One region of the Metabacillus sp. KJ11-3 genome, then DNA from elsewhere that is predicted to be linked to it. Evidence: riboswitches for the same ligand, from Rfam matches in the RefSeq annotation. Region 1 holds a riboswitch; the other holds the start of a gene.
The links. Region 1 has a riboswitch for S-adenosylmethionine ahead of AC0L8O_RS02300 (methionine ABC transporter ATP-binding protein). Riboswitches for the same ligand answer to the same signal wherever they lie in the genome.
Positions count from the first base shown of each region.

Region 1 (8,356 bases):
AATAATGAATCAATCCTTTCAGCTTATTATTTATTTCATAATAAGCATAGCAAGAATTTTCACTCAACTCAAAGTTCGTAAGATAATCTCACAAACCATACTGTCTCATTACGAATCATTTTGTCAGATTAGATACACTATCTGTTGTTTTTCTCATTGATTCTCTATTTTACTCAACTTATTGCTTTAATTGATTCAATTCTTGAATACATTCCTGAACAAGTGTAACAGCTTGGCTCATCGCAGCTCCTCCACCAAAAGCTGCTGTAACACCGACTGCTTCCAGGATTTCATCTTCACTTGCCCCGTTATCAAGACATCCTTTTGCATGGTAAATAATACAGTATTCGTCTTGAGTATTAATCGCAATTCCTAAAGCAATTAACTGCTTTTCCTTCTTAGAAAGTTTTCCTTCCTTAAAACATGCCTCTGTAAATGCATTATAAGGTGTTGCAATGTCCGGCATTTTTTGAGTGAACATGCCTAAACCCATTTTATATTCATGTAAAGCAGCTTCAGTAGAGGTCATAAGTTCTTCATTCTGTTCCATTTTACACAGCTCCAATCTAATTTCATCATCAGGCTTAGTATGCATGTTTCCTTTGAATGTATTCAAAAGACTGCATGAAAAAAGAGACCTGCCATTAGACAGATCTCCGGTTCTTTGATTAATCATTCACTGGTAAAACAGAACCAGGATATTTTGTGGTAATGAATTCTTTAATCTCTTCAGATTTTAATACTTCTACTAAAGTTTTAATTTCTTCTTTATCTTTGTCTTCACTTCGGATAGCGATAATATTTGCATAAGGATTATTTTCTCCCGCTTCTAGAGCAACTGCATCTTCCGCCGGATTTAACCCAGCTGCTAATGCATAGTTTCCATTGATAATAACAGCAGCACCCTCATCATTTTCATATGCACTTGCCAACATTTCAGGTGCAACACTATCATCAATTTCCAGATTTTTTTCATTTTCTACAATATCATCTTTTGTTGCGTTAATTTTTTCAACATCCGGATTAAGCTTAATTAACCCTTTTTCTTCAAGTAGAGCTAACACGCGACCCATTTCCGCAACGTTATTGCTCATGATAATTTTTGCACCTTCCGGTAAGTCCTTAAGATCTTTATATTCTTTTGAGTAAATACCAAATGGCTCAATATGGATTGCTCCGGCATTTTCAATTTCAAAACCATTTTCTTTTACTGCATTATCTAAATACGGAACATGTTGGAAATAGTTTGCATCAAGATCACCATTTTCTAGCGCAGGGTTAATTAATGGATAATCAGAAAACTCTTCAATTTTCAATTCAATCCCTTTTTCTTCTAGTAGCGGTTTTGCTTCTTCCAGGATCTCAGCATGCGGAACTGTAGTAGCTCCAACTGTTAGAACTTTTGTTTCTTGTTCTGTGTTGCCTTCAGTTGATTCTTGTGAACCATTATCTTCCCCGCCGCAAGCAACTAAAAGAATGGCAAAAATCGTAAATACAATAGATAGTAAGTACTTTTTCACTTCGTTTTCCTCCTAACGTTTATCAATAGCTTTAACTAATATATCTCCAATAAATTGGATAATAAACACAATAATTAAGATAAAGATTGTCGCAACAATTGTTACTTCAAAATTATTTCTCTGGAAACCTTCACGGTATGCCAGGTCACCTAATCCTCCTGCCCCAACAACACCTGCCATTGCCGTATAGCCAACTAAAGCGATGGCTGTAACAGTTATTCCCGAAACTAGTGCCGGAAGTGATTCAGGTAAAAGGACTTTCCACATGATTGTGGATGTTTTTGCCCCCATAGATTTTGCAGCTTCAATAACCCCTTTATCCACTTCTCTTAAAGCAAGCTCTACCATTCTTGCATAAAAAGGAGCTGCCCCGATAATTAAGGCGGGGAGTGCAGCATTTGCACCAAGGATAGAGCCAACAATCACTTTTGTCATCGGTAAAAGCAAAATAACTAAAATAATAAACGGTATTGAACGAAAGATGTTTACTATTCCGGAAAGAATGGTGTTAAAAACAGTGTTACCCCATATGTTGCCCTTCGATGTTAAAAATAATAGAAGACCTAGGATGATTCCAATGAATAAGGTTGCCACAACTGAAACACCTGTCATATAAGTCGTCTCATATGTTGCTTCCCATACCTTTTCCCAATTCACATTTGGAAGAAACTGTTCAAGCATTCACCAGCACCTCCACTTCAACTTGTTGTTCTTTAATAAATGTGACAGTACGTTCGATTTCTTCTTGTTTTCCATCTACATGTAAAAACAACGAACCATATGATCCACTTTGAGTTTGAGAGATTTTACCTTGAAGAATATTCACTTCGATCTGAAAATTTCGAATGATATTCGTAATTAACGGCCTCTCTGCTCCCTCACCTACAAATGTTAGCTGCAGTACTTTTCCAGAATCATATTTCTTTAACAAATGCTCCACTGCTTCCTTCGTATCGTCCGGTTCGGAAATTTGCTTTACAAATGTTCTTGTAATTGGTTTTTGCGGGTTTTTAAATACATCTAAAACATTTCCTTGTTCCACTACCTCACCATTTTCCATCACTGCAACACGATGACAAATCTTACGGATAACATGCATTTCGTGTGTAATAAGAACAATGGTTAAACCTAAACGTTTATTAATATCGACTAATAACTCCAAAATCGAGTCAGTTGTTTGAGGATCCAGCGCTGAGGTTGCTTCATCACATAATAATACCTTTGGATTATTTGCTAGTGCTCTGGCAATACCCACACGCTGCTTTTGTCCACCACTTAATTGAGAAGGGTAAGCATTTTCACGACCTTCCAATCCGACAAGCTTGATTAATTCATCTACACGTCTTAGTCGTTCAGTTTTTTTCACTCCGGCAATTTCTAATGGAAAGGCAATATTTTCACGGACCGTTCTTGACCATAACAAATTAAAATGTTGAAAGATCATGCTTATTTCTAAACGGGCTTTTCGGAGCTTTGCGCCTGAAACAGAATCAATTCTACTATCAGCTACTATTACTTCCCCGCTTGTTGGCTTTTCCAACCCATTTAGTAGACGAATTAAAGAACTTTTACCTGCTCCACTATAACCAATAATCCCAAAGATCTCACCTTTCTCGATCTCAAGATTCACATTATTCACAGCTCTAACCTGACCTGATTTTGTATCATATATTTTATTGACATTTGATAATGTAATCATGCTGTCACCTTCTTTCTAATGATTTGATTATTTAATAAGAACAAAATAAAAAACCTTTCTACTAAATGAGCAGAAAGGCACTTATAAATCCTTTCTCTCATCTCTCAAAGCATTGCTTTGCGTGAATTGGCACCATTTCAACATATGTTGTTGGTTGCCGGGCTTCGTCGGGCACTTCCCTCCACCTCTCTTGATAAGAGTTTCTTATATTAAATTAAGTAAATGTCGGTTTTTAAATACGAGTGTGATTGTATCATGTGTTAAAAAATCATGTCAATCAAAATCAATTTGTTATAAAATTTTAAAAATTCTGGTTTATCTACAAAAAGCACCCTAATACAAAAAGAAATAGAATGACATAAGCGATCATCCTATTTCTTTTTATTTTATATATTCACTTGTTCTAAACTTCTTATCCCTGTAGCCTTTTCAATAGCTTGTTCAAGGTCCTCAATTAAATCATCAATATGTTCTATTCCCACTGAAAGGCGAATTAAGTCTTTTTTAACTCCTGATTTCTTTAAATCCTCATCATTTAGTTGTTGATGTGTTGTACTTGCCGGATGGATAATTAAGCTTTTGGCATCCCCTACATTTGCTACATGTGACCACAATTCAACAGAGTTTATTAAGGATGCTCCTGCTTCTCTTCCACCTTTAATGCCAAACACGATGACTGCCCCTGCTCCCTTAGGAAGATATTTATCAGCCAAATCTTTTGCTGGATGATTCGGGCTTTCAGGGTATAGCACCCATTCTACAGCTGGATGGTTCTCAAGGTAATCAACCATTTTTCGCGCATTTGATACATGCTCTTTCATTCGAACATGAAGAGTTTCTAATCCTAGTGTAAATTGAAATGCATTGTAAGGGCTAATGGCAGGTCCCATATCTCTTAATAATTGGACTCTCGCTTTGATAATATATGCTTGTGCACCTAAGGCCTCAGAATATACGAGATCATGATAGCTTGGGTCAGGTGTTGTAAACCCTGGGAATTTAGGGCTATTCCAGTCAAACCTCCCACCGTCTACGATCACTCCCCCCATTGTTGTTCCATTTCCTAATAACCATTTGGTGGCAGAGTGAACAACAATATCAGCACCATGTTCAATCGGCTTACACAAATATGGAGTTGCAAATGTATTATCAACAATTAGCGGAATACCAGCTTCATGTGCGATTTCAGCAACAGCTTCAATATCGAGAATATCTAAACTTGGATTACCAATTGTTTCTGCAAAAATCGCTTTCGTTTTTGGAGTGATAGCTGCACGGAAATTCTCAGGGTTTTTCGGATCAACAAAAGTTGTGTTAATTCCATATTTCGGCAAGGTTGCGGCAAACAAATTATACGTTCCACCGTATAGGGTAGATGCTGATACAATTTCATCGCCAGCGCCAGCGATATTCAATACAGATAATGTAATCGCTGCCATTCCACTTGCTACAGCTAAACTGCCAATCCCTCCCTCAAGTTGGGCAATTCTTTCCTCAAATACTGTTGCTGTTGGATTATGTATTCTTGTATAGATATATCCCGGCTCTTTCAAACCAAACAAATTAGCGGCATGTTCAGTATTATCAAACACATAAGCGTTGGACTGATAAATAGGTACAGATCTTGCACCTGTCATTTCATCTTTTTTTAATCCACCGTGAATTGTTAATGTTTCTTGTCGATATTGTTTTTCATTCATTTTTTGATTCCTCCCCTATTGTATTACCTTCCTTGTCTACAAATAGGTGCAAATACTTGATGAAAAAACTCTGTTTTTAGACTCTTCTATTTTAATCTCCCAAGCATATATTCGGCAAGTCTTCAGGGAGGTTTAACCCTATCTTAATTTAATAAGTGCATCAAGCTTTAAAAAATCACGATAAGACCCTTTTATGGATATACTTCCGAAAGATAATAACTGTTTCATGCTAATGCTATTTTTGATCATATCCTCTAAATCTTTCTTTCCACCCTCAATTAAAAAATCAACCTTTTGAGGACAATAAGCCAAAATACTCGATCCTTTTGATGAAAGCTCAAGATAATAACTCTCACTACTTTTGGGCCTGACTTCAACAATAAGTTTTCGATTCATTAATATGGGCTTTATAAAATCAGCTTTATTTAGGCTGGAAATAAAATCAGTCAAGAACATAAAAAATCCTCCCGATCATCAATTAGTTTATTAACTAATTTCATGAATGATCGGAAGAATCCTTTAAATAAAACTCGACAGTTTCTGCCCTTCTTGTGGAAACAGCACTATTTCCCAAGAAATATGTCATCTTTTCCATTATATTGTTTTAAAAGGTCATAAAGGTATCCCACTGACTGAAATGCATATACCTTTTCCTTTAATTTCCCATCTACGAATAAAAGCAAACACGGTACACTTTCAATCCCTAATTCTTTCGCTTCTTCAGGATAATAATTTAAATTAATCGAATAAATATCTAATTCTGGAAGTAACTCATCTACTACATTTAGCATCTTTTTAGCAACCTGACACGTACCACACATTGGTGTAAATAAATACATCACATGAAGGCCTTTATTCATTATCGTAAGCTGCTTTTCATTCCAATCAATCATAGTCCTAACTTTTTTACACCCTTCTAAAGAAATTTTGCATTTACATCTATATTAGCAGTAAGCAGGACTGATGCAACGTGGTGATCAGGCGCTGTTGCAACCTCACGATACGCCCTGTCAATATAGAGGTGGGAGGCTTCTGGAAACTCCCGCTTAAATTGTTTTCGCAAACGATCTCCGGCATCATCTGAATCAACTAAAATATACACATCTTTAAGAAATAACTCTTCAATTAATTCATCCATTTTTGTTAAACTGATCGTTCCATTTGTACAGATGATTTCTATTGGCTCACATATTACATTTAGAACTTTCTTTTTATCTGATTTCCCCTCAACAATTAAAACTTTTTCAACCTCAACTAACGACATAACCATCACCTAATTTTAAATGTAAAAGTCTTTTCTATAACGTATTCGATTTGTCGAGGTTGTTTCCCTTTAATTTCATGTTTTTTCTATTTCATATTGAAAAAACATATAAAGAAAACAGACCATTTAGTATATAAAAGAGGCGAAAGTGCAAAAAAGCAGTGGTGTTAGCCACTGCTTTTCCATTAACACCAGCCATTTTCATCGTCACAGTCGACATATTTTTGATCTGGTCCAGATAACACATCTGCAATTTGATAAAAGTGGCTATTATTAAACTCATAACCAGCATTCAAGTTATAATTGTTTTCTGAGACCATCTGGCCAATTTTTTCATTTTCCAGATAAAGATTTAATTGCCCATCTCCAAATTTCCCGACAACTCGATCAGTGATATCTAATCGTTGTTTTTGAATAGACATATGGACACCCTCCTTTACCTTACTTATAGGATGTCCATATTTTTTCACATCATGCTTATTAGTCTTGATTGGTCTTTTCTGTGTATTGTTCTGCAGTCATTAATTTTTCAACATCTGCAATATCTGAAGGCTCAATAACAATCATCCACGCCTTTTCATATGGTGATTCATTTACAAATTCAGGGCTATCATCAAGATCTTCATTGATTTCAATAATTTTCCCACTAATTGGTGCATAAAGCTCAGAAACAGTCTTTACAGATTCAACACTTCCAAATGGCTCATCCGCTTTTATTTCATCGCCAACTTCCGGTAGTTCGACGAAAACGATATCACCTAGTTCTGATTGAGCAAAATCAGTGATGCCGATTCGAACTTTTTCTCCTTCAACTTTTACCCATTCGTGCTCTTCTGAATAACGAAGTTCTTTTGGTGTGTTCATGTTCTCATACCTCCAGGATTTTTATCATTATGAATGTTATTGGATCCGTTATACTACCTTTATTTTCTAACATAGTAATCACTATTGTTTTAGCAGTTTTTTTACACTGTTGCAAGAAGTTCAGGTTAATTTTCCCACGCTTCAACAAATTGGTCTTCCTTAAAACCTATTGTTACCTTTTGATTTCCAACAGTAAGTGGTCGTTTCACTAACATTCCATTAGACGATAATAGATCGAGCATTTCGTCCTCTGACATTGATGCTAATTTATCTTTAAGACCAAGCTCTCGATATTTTTGTCCACTTGTATTAAAGAATTTTTTTAGTTCTACTCCACTCTTTTGGTAAATGCTTGATAGTTCTTCTTTGGAAGGAGGATTTTCCACAATATGTATTTCATTAAATTCAATGTTATGTTCTTCTAACCATTTTTTCGCTTTTCGACATGTTCCACATTTAGGGTACCAGTAAAAATCTAATGCCATTTGTATCACCTCCAACATCACATAATCAATAAAGTATTATTCCATTTTTGGAGAGGAATATTTTTCTTTATCTTATCATAGATTTTTGACCGCGCCTAATTAGGAATGTCCTGTTTGTGACAAAATTTCTCAAAATTAAAAGGCTGTTTTGGTATACATGGAAATGTTATAGGTGAAAATTAGTTCGTTTCATTGCGCTCCAGACACTCCATGCCTCGGGGAGGAAGCAGATCCTCCTCAGCTTCGCCTGCGGGGTCTCGTCCTTTCCTCTTCTCCCACAGGAGTCGAGTGTCTTCTGCTCCATTCCACTATAGAATAATATTCAACTGCTACAACCTTTAAGAAGATAGCCGTAAAAAAGAGACAATCCCAGTTAAAAAGATTGCCTCTTTCCACTTATGCCAAATAAGCGTTTTTATCAATAATAGCTGCTGCGATTTCTCTTTTCTTGCCGATTACATTGATGGGTGTATGTCTGGTGAATTTTCGTAATGCTGATAACATCATGCGGAGGGAATCACCTGATTCCACTGCAATTAATGACTCTTTGGCATGGGACTCAATTTCATTAAATGCTTCTTGACAGTATACCTGTGTGTAAAGAAGCTTTTGCTTATTTTTTTCTTCACCAGTTTTTGCGATCGCCTTTTCTGTTCGAAGAATCGCTGATTCCATTGCATATACATTGCTCACGATGTCTGCAATATTCACTAATACTTCCTGCTCTTTTTGTAGTTCTTTTCCGTATTTTTGTGCAGCAAGACCTGCAATTAATACGCCGATTTTCTTCGCATTTTTCAAAAGGTTTTTCTCTTGCTCCAATA
Region 1 covers NZ_CM147865.1:433,899-442,254, reverse strand. The annotation lists gene AC0L8O_RS02315 (carboxymuconolactone decarboxylase family protein) at 179-550, opposite strand; gene AC0L8O_RS02310 (MetQ/NlpA family ABC transporter substrate-binding protein) at 669-1,520, opposite strand; gene AC0L8O_RS02305 (methionine ABC transporter permease) at 1,533-2,201, opposite strand; gene AC0L8O_RS02300 (methionine ABC transporter ATP-binding protein) at 2,194-3,219, opposite strand; SAM riboswitch class I at 3,314-3,419, opposite strand; gene AC0L8O_RS02295 (O-acetylhomoserine aminocarboxypropyltransferase/cysteine synthase family protein) at 3,606-4,919, opposite strand; gene AC0L8O_RS02290 (SCP2 sterol-binding domain-containing protein) at 5,058-5,375, opposite strand; gene AC0L8O_RS02285 (thioredoxin family protein) at 5,483-5,812, opposite strand; gene AC0L8O_RS02280 (toprim domain-containing protein) at 5,836-6,183, opposite strand; gene AC0L8O_RS02275 (YusG family protein) at 6,369-6,605, opposite strand; gene gcvH (glycine cleavage system protein GcvH) at 6,664-7,047, opposite strand; gene AC0L8O_RS02265 (arsenate reductase family protein) at 7,173-7,532, opposite strand; gene AC0L8O_RS02260 (acyl-CoA dehydrogenase family protein) at 7,929-8,356, opposite strand, start outside.

Region 2 (8,356 bases), 1.2 Mb from region 1:
TTAAAAATAATACCGGCTCTACCCAGGAAGTTGTTGAAACAACTAAAATAATAATAATAATTGGTACTAATAAAGCTGCAGCATACATAGATTCTGTTCCGGCCATTTTTTGTTGTGTAGCCGTATTAAGAGATTCCCCTGCCATCGCATTATCTTCCCCAATAAGTTCATAGATTTCATCTGTAATAGCGACTTCATCACCATCACGGATACTGAATGAAAATAATGCTTTTTCGTCCTTATAATACGTTTCTACAACCTCTTCATCCGCCATTTCGAGCGGCGCTTTTATATCGATCGCATCATCTAACCATGTCACATCTGACACACCATCAATGGCAGCTAATTCTTTTTTAAAAGCAAGAGCTTCCTGAATGGACACATCATTGATCATCACACGGTTAGACGGAACACTTCCCTCAAATTCCTGCTCCATTATGTCCATTGCTTTCGTTGACTGGGCATCTTCCGGCAAGTAATCTGTCATATCATAGTTTACTGATACTGTTAAGGATGCTAAGGAACAAATGATTGTCAGGACCATAAACGTGATCACTACTGCTTTTTTGTGTTTAATAATTCGTGCTGCAATATTTATAAGATTTCACCCTCTCTTGCCATTTTTTCTTTTACACCCTATCATTATATGGACACGGTGTTGGCTATTCAACAATCAGTTATGTAACATCCGTTAGTTGAACAACACATATTCAAAATATGTTGGATAATGTATAAGAAAAGGTGATTTTCATGTCTAGTTCTAAACTGGATCGACGGAAAAAATATACTCAGATGGTCTTAAAGGATAGCTTAATGAAGCTTTTAAAAGAGAAACAAATTTCTTCCATAACAGTGAAGGAAATATGCGAACATGCTGATATTAACCGTTCGACATTTTATTCTCATTATAGTGACCAATTTGATCTCCTTGATAAAATAGAAGATGAAATCATTGAAGATTTAACTGGCTATTTAAATCAATGTCATTTTGAAAATGATGAAGATGATCTTCAGATGATCGAAAAGCTACTAGAATACTTTGCTTCAAAGCACAAAGTGTGCCAAACACTCCTTAACGAAAATAGAGATACGACATTTCAAAAAAAAGTAATGGTTTTCGCTCAAGATTTCTTTATGAATCATTGGAAGGCTGAAAAACAACTCAGTGAAGAACTCTCAATGTATATAAGTACGTTTATTATAAGTGGAAGTATATACGCAACGAAATCCTGGCTAAATAACGGAATGGACAAATCACCAAAAGAAATGGCTGAACTCATTAATCATGTCATTAAATACGGACTCTATGGAAAATAGCGCGTTTCACCGGTTCGTATTTCCCTAAACATTCCTTGAAATCTCTGGCTTGATTTTTATATAAAACAATCATTCTATGTATAAATAACAATTCTATATTAGTTTTCGCAAAATCATATCAAATTGATATTTGTTTTATCTCAGTTTGAGATATATAATAAGTACAAGAAGTTAAGGAAAGCGATTACAATATAATAACAACAAAAGATTTATTCTTGGTTTATACATAAGGAGGATTTAAAAATGAGCAAAGTAGCCAGAGATTATAAAGTAAATAAATTATTGGATAAGCAAAAATTTAATGAAAAACAAATTTCTGAAATGTCAGATGCGCAAATTGAATATTACCACTGGCTCTATTTTGAGGATTCTGTTTACGATTATATGTAAATAGTAAACGATCAATAATCGAGTAGAGGGAAAATAATCTAATTATTTTCGCCCCTCTCACACCACCGTACGTACGGTTCCGTATACGGCGGTTCAATTTATATTACAGTGTGTACTTTTAGATAATGATCTAAAGCAGAGGGAAGACCCCTCTGCTTTAGTCTTTTGTTTGAGATTGCTCTTTGAACAACTTTCGATAAACCGATGTATCGATAACCTCTTCGACAGAAGGTTAATCCCTTCGCCTCTCCCTCAGGGATTCCTAATTGGATAAGCGATTTGATTCGTTTCTTCGATACCTTCCATTGCTTCCATATGATGACTCTAATTCTGGAGCGAAGCTTCTTATCTATCTCAGTCATTGCTTTTTTCATATTCGAGATTCTAAAGTAGTTAACCCACCCAAGTATGACTTGTTTTAGTTTTAAGGTTCGGTAGTCTAGCGAAACACTCCAATTTCGCTTTGTTAATTTTCGAAGCTTCCTTTGAAATTTTTGTATTGACGTTGAATGGGGTTTTACTTGGTATTTCTCATTCTTAAAATCGTAATAATATCCAAATCCTAAGAATTTCAAATCTTTTGGACGGGAGATTTTACTCTTTTCTCCATTGACTATTAACCCTAATTTATTTTCTATAAATCTCACAATTGATTCCATCACTCTATTCGCTGCTTTCTCACTCTTCACGAAGATTAGGGCATCATCAGCGTATCTCACGAATTGGAGTCCTCTACTTTCTAGCTCCTTATCAAGTTCGTTCAACATAATATTACTAAGCAGTGGGCTTAGGTTTCCTCCTTGCGGAGTTCCAACTGGTGTTTCTTCATATTTCCCATTCACCATAACTCCACTGACAAGATATTTCCTTATTAGGGAAATGACATCTCCATCATCTATTGTATTAGAGATGATCCGCATGAGTTTATCGTGATGAACTGTATCGAAAAATCTTTCAAGGTCAATATCCACAATCCAATCGTATCCATCATTTAGAAATTCCAAGCTTTTAATAATTGCCATCTCACAACTTCTTTTTGGTCTAAAGCCATAACTGAATTCACTGAATTGCTTTTCAAATATTGGACTGAGAACTTGATGAATGGCTTGTTGAACTACCCTATCCACTACTGTTGGTATTCCCAATTTGCGCATCTTACCATTTTCTTTTGGGATCTCCACTCTTAAGGCAGCTTGTGGTTGGTACTTTCTTGTTCTGATGCGCTGACGTAGCTCATCCTTGTTCTCTCTCAGATATTGTTTCAGTTCATTGACCGTTATTCCATCGACCCCACTAGCACCTTTGTTTTTATATACACGCAAGTAGGCTTCATTCATATTTTGATTACTTAGAATTTGTTCTAAAAGTTCCACACTCGTTTCTCCTTTCCTCTCACGTAGTAAGTGATAGCTCCATTTTGGTTATCCTTTGAGGTACGCTCATACTTTCACCATTAACACATTCGGAGTATGTCACTTACGCATTCGTGGTGTTGAAACACTATAAATTGTTCAGCCCTTCATGAAATTACTTCACTACTATGGCTTCTGCTGACTTCTTGCGGCTAACCTTTTTCGACTGTACCCTTTGTACATCCGCAAGATCTCCCAGGGTAAGACAACCATCTTTCCTCTTTTACTCGCCTGATCTACTTTACAAAGTTACGCACATCTTTTGGACTTTAACTTGTTTAGGAGTCTTATCCCTTTGTAAAGCCTTAGTATCAGATTTCTGTTCGTCGAGCCAAGATTTTATTCCACGCTTCCTCCAGCCCTTATCTCACGATAAGTACCTTGCGCTTCCTTAGTGGTTGGTCGATGTGTACCCCCACAGTAGACTTTCACCACCTAGATAGTTGCCATGCCTGGCACACTAAAAGAAAGCGAACATCTATGATGATGTTCGCTTTTGTGTTTATCCCCATATTTCTTTAGATATGTCAACGATATATTTTAGCTTCTCCCATTGTTCCTCTTCCGTTAGGATATTTCCATGATGTGTGGAAGCAAAACCACATTGTGGGCTGATACAGATTTGCTCTAGTGGTACATATTTTGTTGCTTCTTCCACACGTGCTTTAATGTTTTCTTTATCTTCTAACTTACCATGCTTTGAGGTAAATACACCGAGAACAACTTGTGGTCCACCATTTGGTATGTGTTCTAATGGTGCAAAATCTCCAGAACGGTCATCATCATATTCTAAGAAAAACCCGTTTACTTTTTCTTTTGCAAATAATGTTGGCGCGATTTTAGCATAACTGCCTTCAAATGCCCAGGTAGAACGATAATTTCCACGACAAAGATGCGTTGTGATAATAAGGTCTTCCGGTTTATCTTCTAATACACCATTTGCCACACGTAATGCTAAGTCAATTAATTGTTCACGGGAATAACCACTATCATTAAATGGAATTTCCGGTGCGTTTAGCCCGGCAATGTATACATCGTCAAGTTGCAGATAACGGCATCCTGCATCATAAAAAGCTTTTATAGCATCACGGTAAGTTTGGATCACATCATTTGTGTATTCTTCAATGTCTGGGTAAATATCCAGATTACGGATCCCGGCATTAAATAATTGGTTTGGACTAGGAATCGTTTGTTTTGCAACAGCTCGGTCTCCAACGATTTCCTTAAATTCAATGAACTCTTTTACATGTGGATGGTCCTGATTAAAGGAGATTTTCCCCGTTACTTGTACATCATATCTTTCGGTTTCTTCTCCATTAAATTTGAAACCATGTCCAGGTACATACCCTTCAACACCATGTAAATGTTCTAAAAAGTCTGTATGCCAAAATCTGCGGCGGAATTCTCCATCTGTTACTGCTTGCAACCCTACTTCAATTTGCTTGTCCACAATTTTTTTAATTTCTTCTGTTTCAATCGTATGTAATTGTTGAGCAGTAATTGTTCCTTCTTGAAAATCCTTTCTTGCATGATGAATTCTCTCAGGTCGCAACAAACTTCCTACGTGATCTGCTCTAAATGGCGCTTTTACTAATGTTTTTGTCATATCTATTTCTCTCCTTTTGGGGGTATTAGTACCTGTAGCATAACTTTCTGTTAACACAAAAAACCCTCTTCCAAAAATAAGAAGAGGGGTTCAGTTAGCATCATTATACCTTGCTCCTCTTATCTCTATAGCCTCACGCTACTGGAATTGGCACAGTACTTTTGAAAGTCCGCTGCCGAGGTTTCAAAGGGCCAGTCCCTCCACCTCTCTTGATAAGAAAATATCAAAATATTAAGTTATTATCCTTACTATACAGTTATTATTCATCCACTGTCAATCGTTTGAGGCGTAATTTTCCAAAATCCGACTTTTTTCTCCCTATTCTTTAACTCCCTATCAGCCTGTTTTGCTTGGAAAAGGAGACGCTTTCACTTTATGTAGACTGTTGCTTACTAACAATTGTTTTACTAAAAGATGAAACATGATCATTGATAAACAGACAGCCACAGCACTTACTATAAACAATATTTGATAGCTTGTATGTTGAGAAACCCAGCCCAACATCATGGCACCTAGGCCAATTCCCAAATCAGTCGCCGTTGTAAAAGAAGCATTTGCTACCCCGGTTCGATCTGGATGAACAAGGCGAATGGTGGCGGCTTGTAAAGCAGGTTGAGTAGCACCAAATCCAATTCCGTAAAATATTGCGGCTAAAAGAACACCAAACAATCCCTTTGAAAACCCTAAAACAGCCAGTGCGATTATTGTAATGATGAGAGCGGACCTATGACAAATGATTCTCCATATCGATCTGATAGCTTTCCGGCAATCGGTCGAAATAGAACAAGAGTGACAGCATAAACGAGAAAAAATGTTCCTGAATTTACGTTAATGGAAGCAGCAAACAATGGGACGAATGTGGTGACTCCTCCATATGCGATAAATAAAAAAAAGACGGTAATCGTGACAGGTAGAACAGATTTTTCGAAGAATTCCATTTTCCTTGAGCTTGATTGCACTTGAAAAGGCACTTTTGCTCCTAAGATTAAGAGAATGGCAATAACCGACAGACTAAAAGCGAATAGAAATAAAGAATGATAGGAAAGGTTTTCCGAAACCCAAATTCCAAACATCGGACCGATGGCCATCGCAAGTGTCATAGCCATACCAGACCAACCTAACCCTTCACCTCTGCGGCCTGATGGAATCAAATCCGTGATCGCTGTAAGAATTGAAGTTGTGGAAACGGCCCAGCTCATCCCATGTAAAATTCTCAGTCCCATCAACACAACAATTCCACCAACCCAGTTATAAAGATACATTGATATAGAAAAAAGAAGTAAACCACATAGTATAAACGGCAGTCTTCCGAACCGGTCCAGCAGACCACCTACAATTGGACGAAAAATAACCGCAGAAAGCATAAACGCGCCCATCACAAGTCCGACCTGTGATTCATTACCACCTATCTCTTTAATGAACAAAGGAAGTGTAGGATACAACATATAAAATGCGGTAAACAAAAACAGCATGCTTATCAGCATTTTGATATATGACTTCGTCCATAATCGTTCCACTTTTTTTCCTCCTTTATAGGGATTCGTTAACGGAGATTAATGTTTTTTCCTCTTTAGGGAAACGTGTTTATAGTCATTATGCAACAAATGGTAACATTCCTGATATCTCATTCCTATCAAATGTTTGCCTAATCCTCTCACACTATCTTACGGATTTCTTTAAACTACTGCACAAAATAAGTGAGATATTAATCCTTGATATGAGAGAGGAGAATGGCAAATGTCTGAACAAATGTATTTGCAACAGACTTAACTTGCCACCATCATTAAACGAAAGACAGATCAAAATGGTGTTTCCCTTACTGATATTCCTTCTTATTTCTTCACAATTCAGCCGTGAATATATCCGCATGTTTGGCCTTCCACCTAGAGAAGATATGAAGCTTTTACCATCTACTTCTTTTCTACTGCATGTCCACCAAACTCATTTCTTAAAGCTGCAACAACTTTACCAGTAAACGTATCGGTTTCAAGGGAACGGTATCTCATCATTAATGAAAGAGCAATAACAGGTGTTGCTGCCTGGAGATCTAATGCCTCCTCTACTGTCCACTTTCCTTCACCGGATGAGTGCATAATCCCTTTAATTCCATCCAACTTCGCATCTTTAGCAAAAGCGTTCTCAGTTAATTCCATTAACCACGAGCGAATAACTGACCCATTACTCCACACTCTTGCTACTTGTTCATAATCATAATCAAATTGGCTTTTTTCCAGAACCTCGAAACCTTCACCAATTGCTGCCATCATTCCATATTCAATCCCGTTGTGAACCATTTTTAAATAGTGACCACTCCCTGATTTACCTGTATACACATATCCTTTTTCAACAGATGTATCCCGGAAGATCGGTTCCACGATTTTCCATGCTTCTTGGTCTCCACCAATCATGTAGTTGGCACCATTGCGGGCACCCTCCATTCCTCCTGATGTACCAACATCAAGGTAGCTAACACCAACTTTTTTAAACTCTTCATATCTGCGCATTGACTCTTTGTAATGGGAATTTCCCGCCTCAATGACAATATCTCCGTCAGATAGCAATGGCTTTATGTCCTGAATCACTTGATCAACGACTTTATGCGGGACCATGATCCAGACAATTCTTGGGTGATCTAGTGATTGTACCAATTCATTTAAATTTGTCGTTCCATGTGCACCATATTGTTTAATTTCTTCGATTGCTTGTTCATTAATATCAAACGCAACAACCTCATGATGGTGATCAATTAAGTTTCTGCTAATATTTAGCCCCATTTTTCCTAAACCAATTAATCCAACTTTCATCAAAATCACTCCTACTGATCTAGTTTATGATCTGTACCAAAATGTTCGTCTGCTGGCACTATCTATTCTCCATTTTCAGCTATATCTTCTTTTTCGTTTTTATTGTCAATTGACCACCAAAAGAATCCGTCTTCTTCAAGTAATATGTGAGCGGCGTTTGGACCATATGATCCCGATGGGTATTCATGTAGTGGGACTACATTTTCCTTAAAAGCTTCTAGGATCGGTTGAACCAGCTGCCAAGATAATTCAACTTCTTTCCAATGAGCGAAAAAAGTAGCATCCCCTTCTAATGCATCTACTAATATGTTCTCATATGCCTCCGGAATATCCCTCTGTTCTGGAGTAAAGTCAACATGTATAGGTTCAATTGCCCCTTCTTTCAACGGATTTCGGCTATTTAACTGTAATGACACTTCACTTTCCGGGTTAATTCCGATTTCCAATAGATTAGGTTCTGTTTTTTGATTGTATTTTGTCAAAGGATTTTTAAATTCGATTACGATCCTTGTTGATTTTTCCTTCATACGTTTCCCTGTTCGAATATAAAACGGAACACCTTTCCATAAAGAATCATCAATCCAAAGGCGGGCTGCGATGTATGTATCATTTGTTGAAGACGGATCCACCCCGGGTTCCTTCTTATAACCCATTACTTGTTCACCATTTATCTCCCCTGGTCCGTATTGACCCCTAATTACTTCTTTGAATACATCCTCTTTGTTTATAGGACGTACAGCTTCCAAGACCTTTCTTTTTTCTTGACGTATGTTTTTCGCAGAGAAACCGTTTGGAAAATGCATGCTGAACATCATAAGCAATTGAAG
Region 2 covers NZ_CM147865.1:1,641,384-1,649,739, reverse strand. The annotation lists gene AC0L8O_RS08705 (efflux RND transporter permease subunit) at 1-544, opposite strand, end outside; gene AC0L8O_RS08700 (TetR/AcrR family transcriptional regulator) at 751-1,317, shown strand; gene AC0L8O_RS08695 (BH0509 family protein) at 1,561-1,707, shown strand; gene ltrA (group II intron reverse transcriptase/maturase) at 1,806-3,080, opposite strand; gene AC0L8O_RS08685 (5-methyltetrahydropteroyltriglutamate--homocysteine S-methyltransferase) at 3,622-4,725, opposite strand; SAM riboswitch class I at 4,842-4,944, opposite strand; partial or broken gene AC0L8O_RS08680 (MFS transporter) at 5,062-6,242, opposite strand; gene gnd (phosphogluconate dehydrogenase (NAD(+)-dependent, decarboxylating)) at 6,636-7,529, opposite strand; gene zwf (glucose-6-phosphate dehydrogenase) at 7,592-8,356, opposite strand, start outside.
Region 2: linked by a shared signal. The riboswitch ahead of AC0L8O_RS08685 (5-methyltetrahydropteroyltriglutamate--homocysteine S-methyltransferase) and the one ahead of AC0L8O_RS02300 (methionine ABC transporter ATP-binding protein) in region 1 are both predicted to bind S-adenosylmethionine.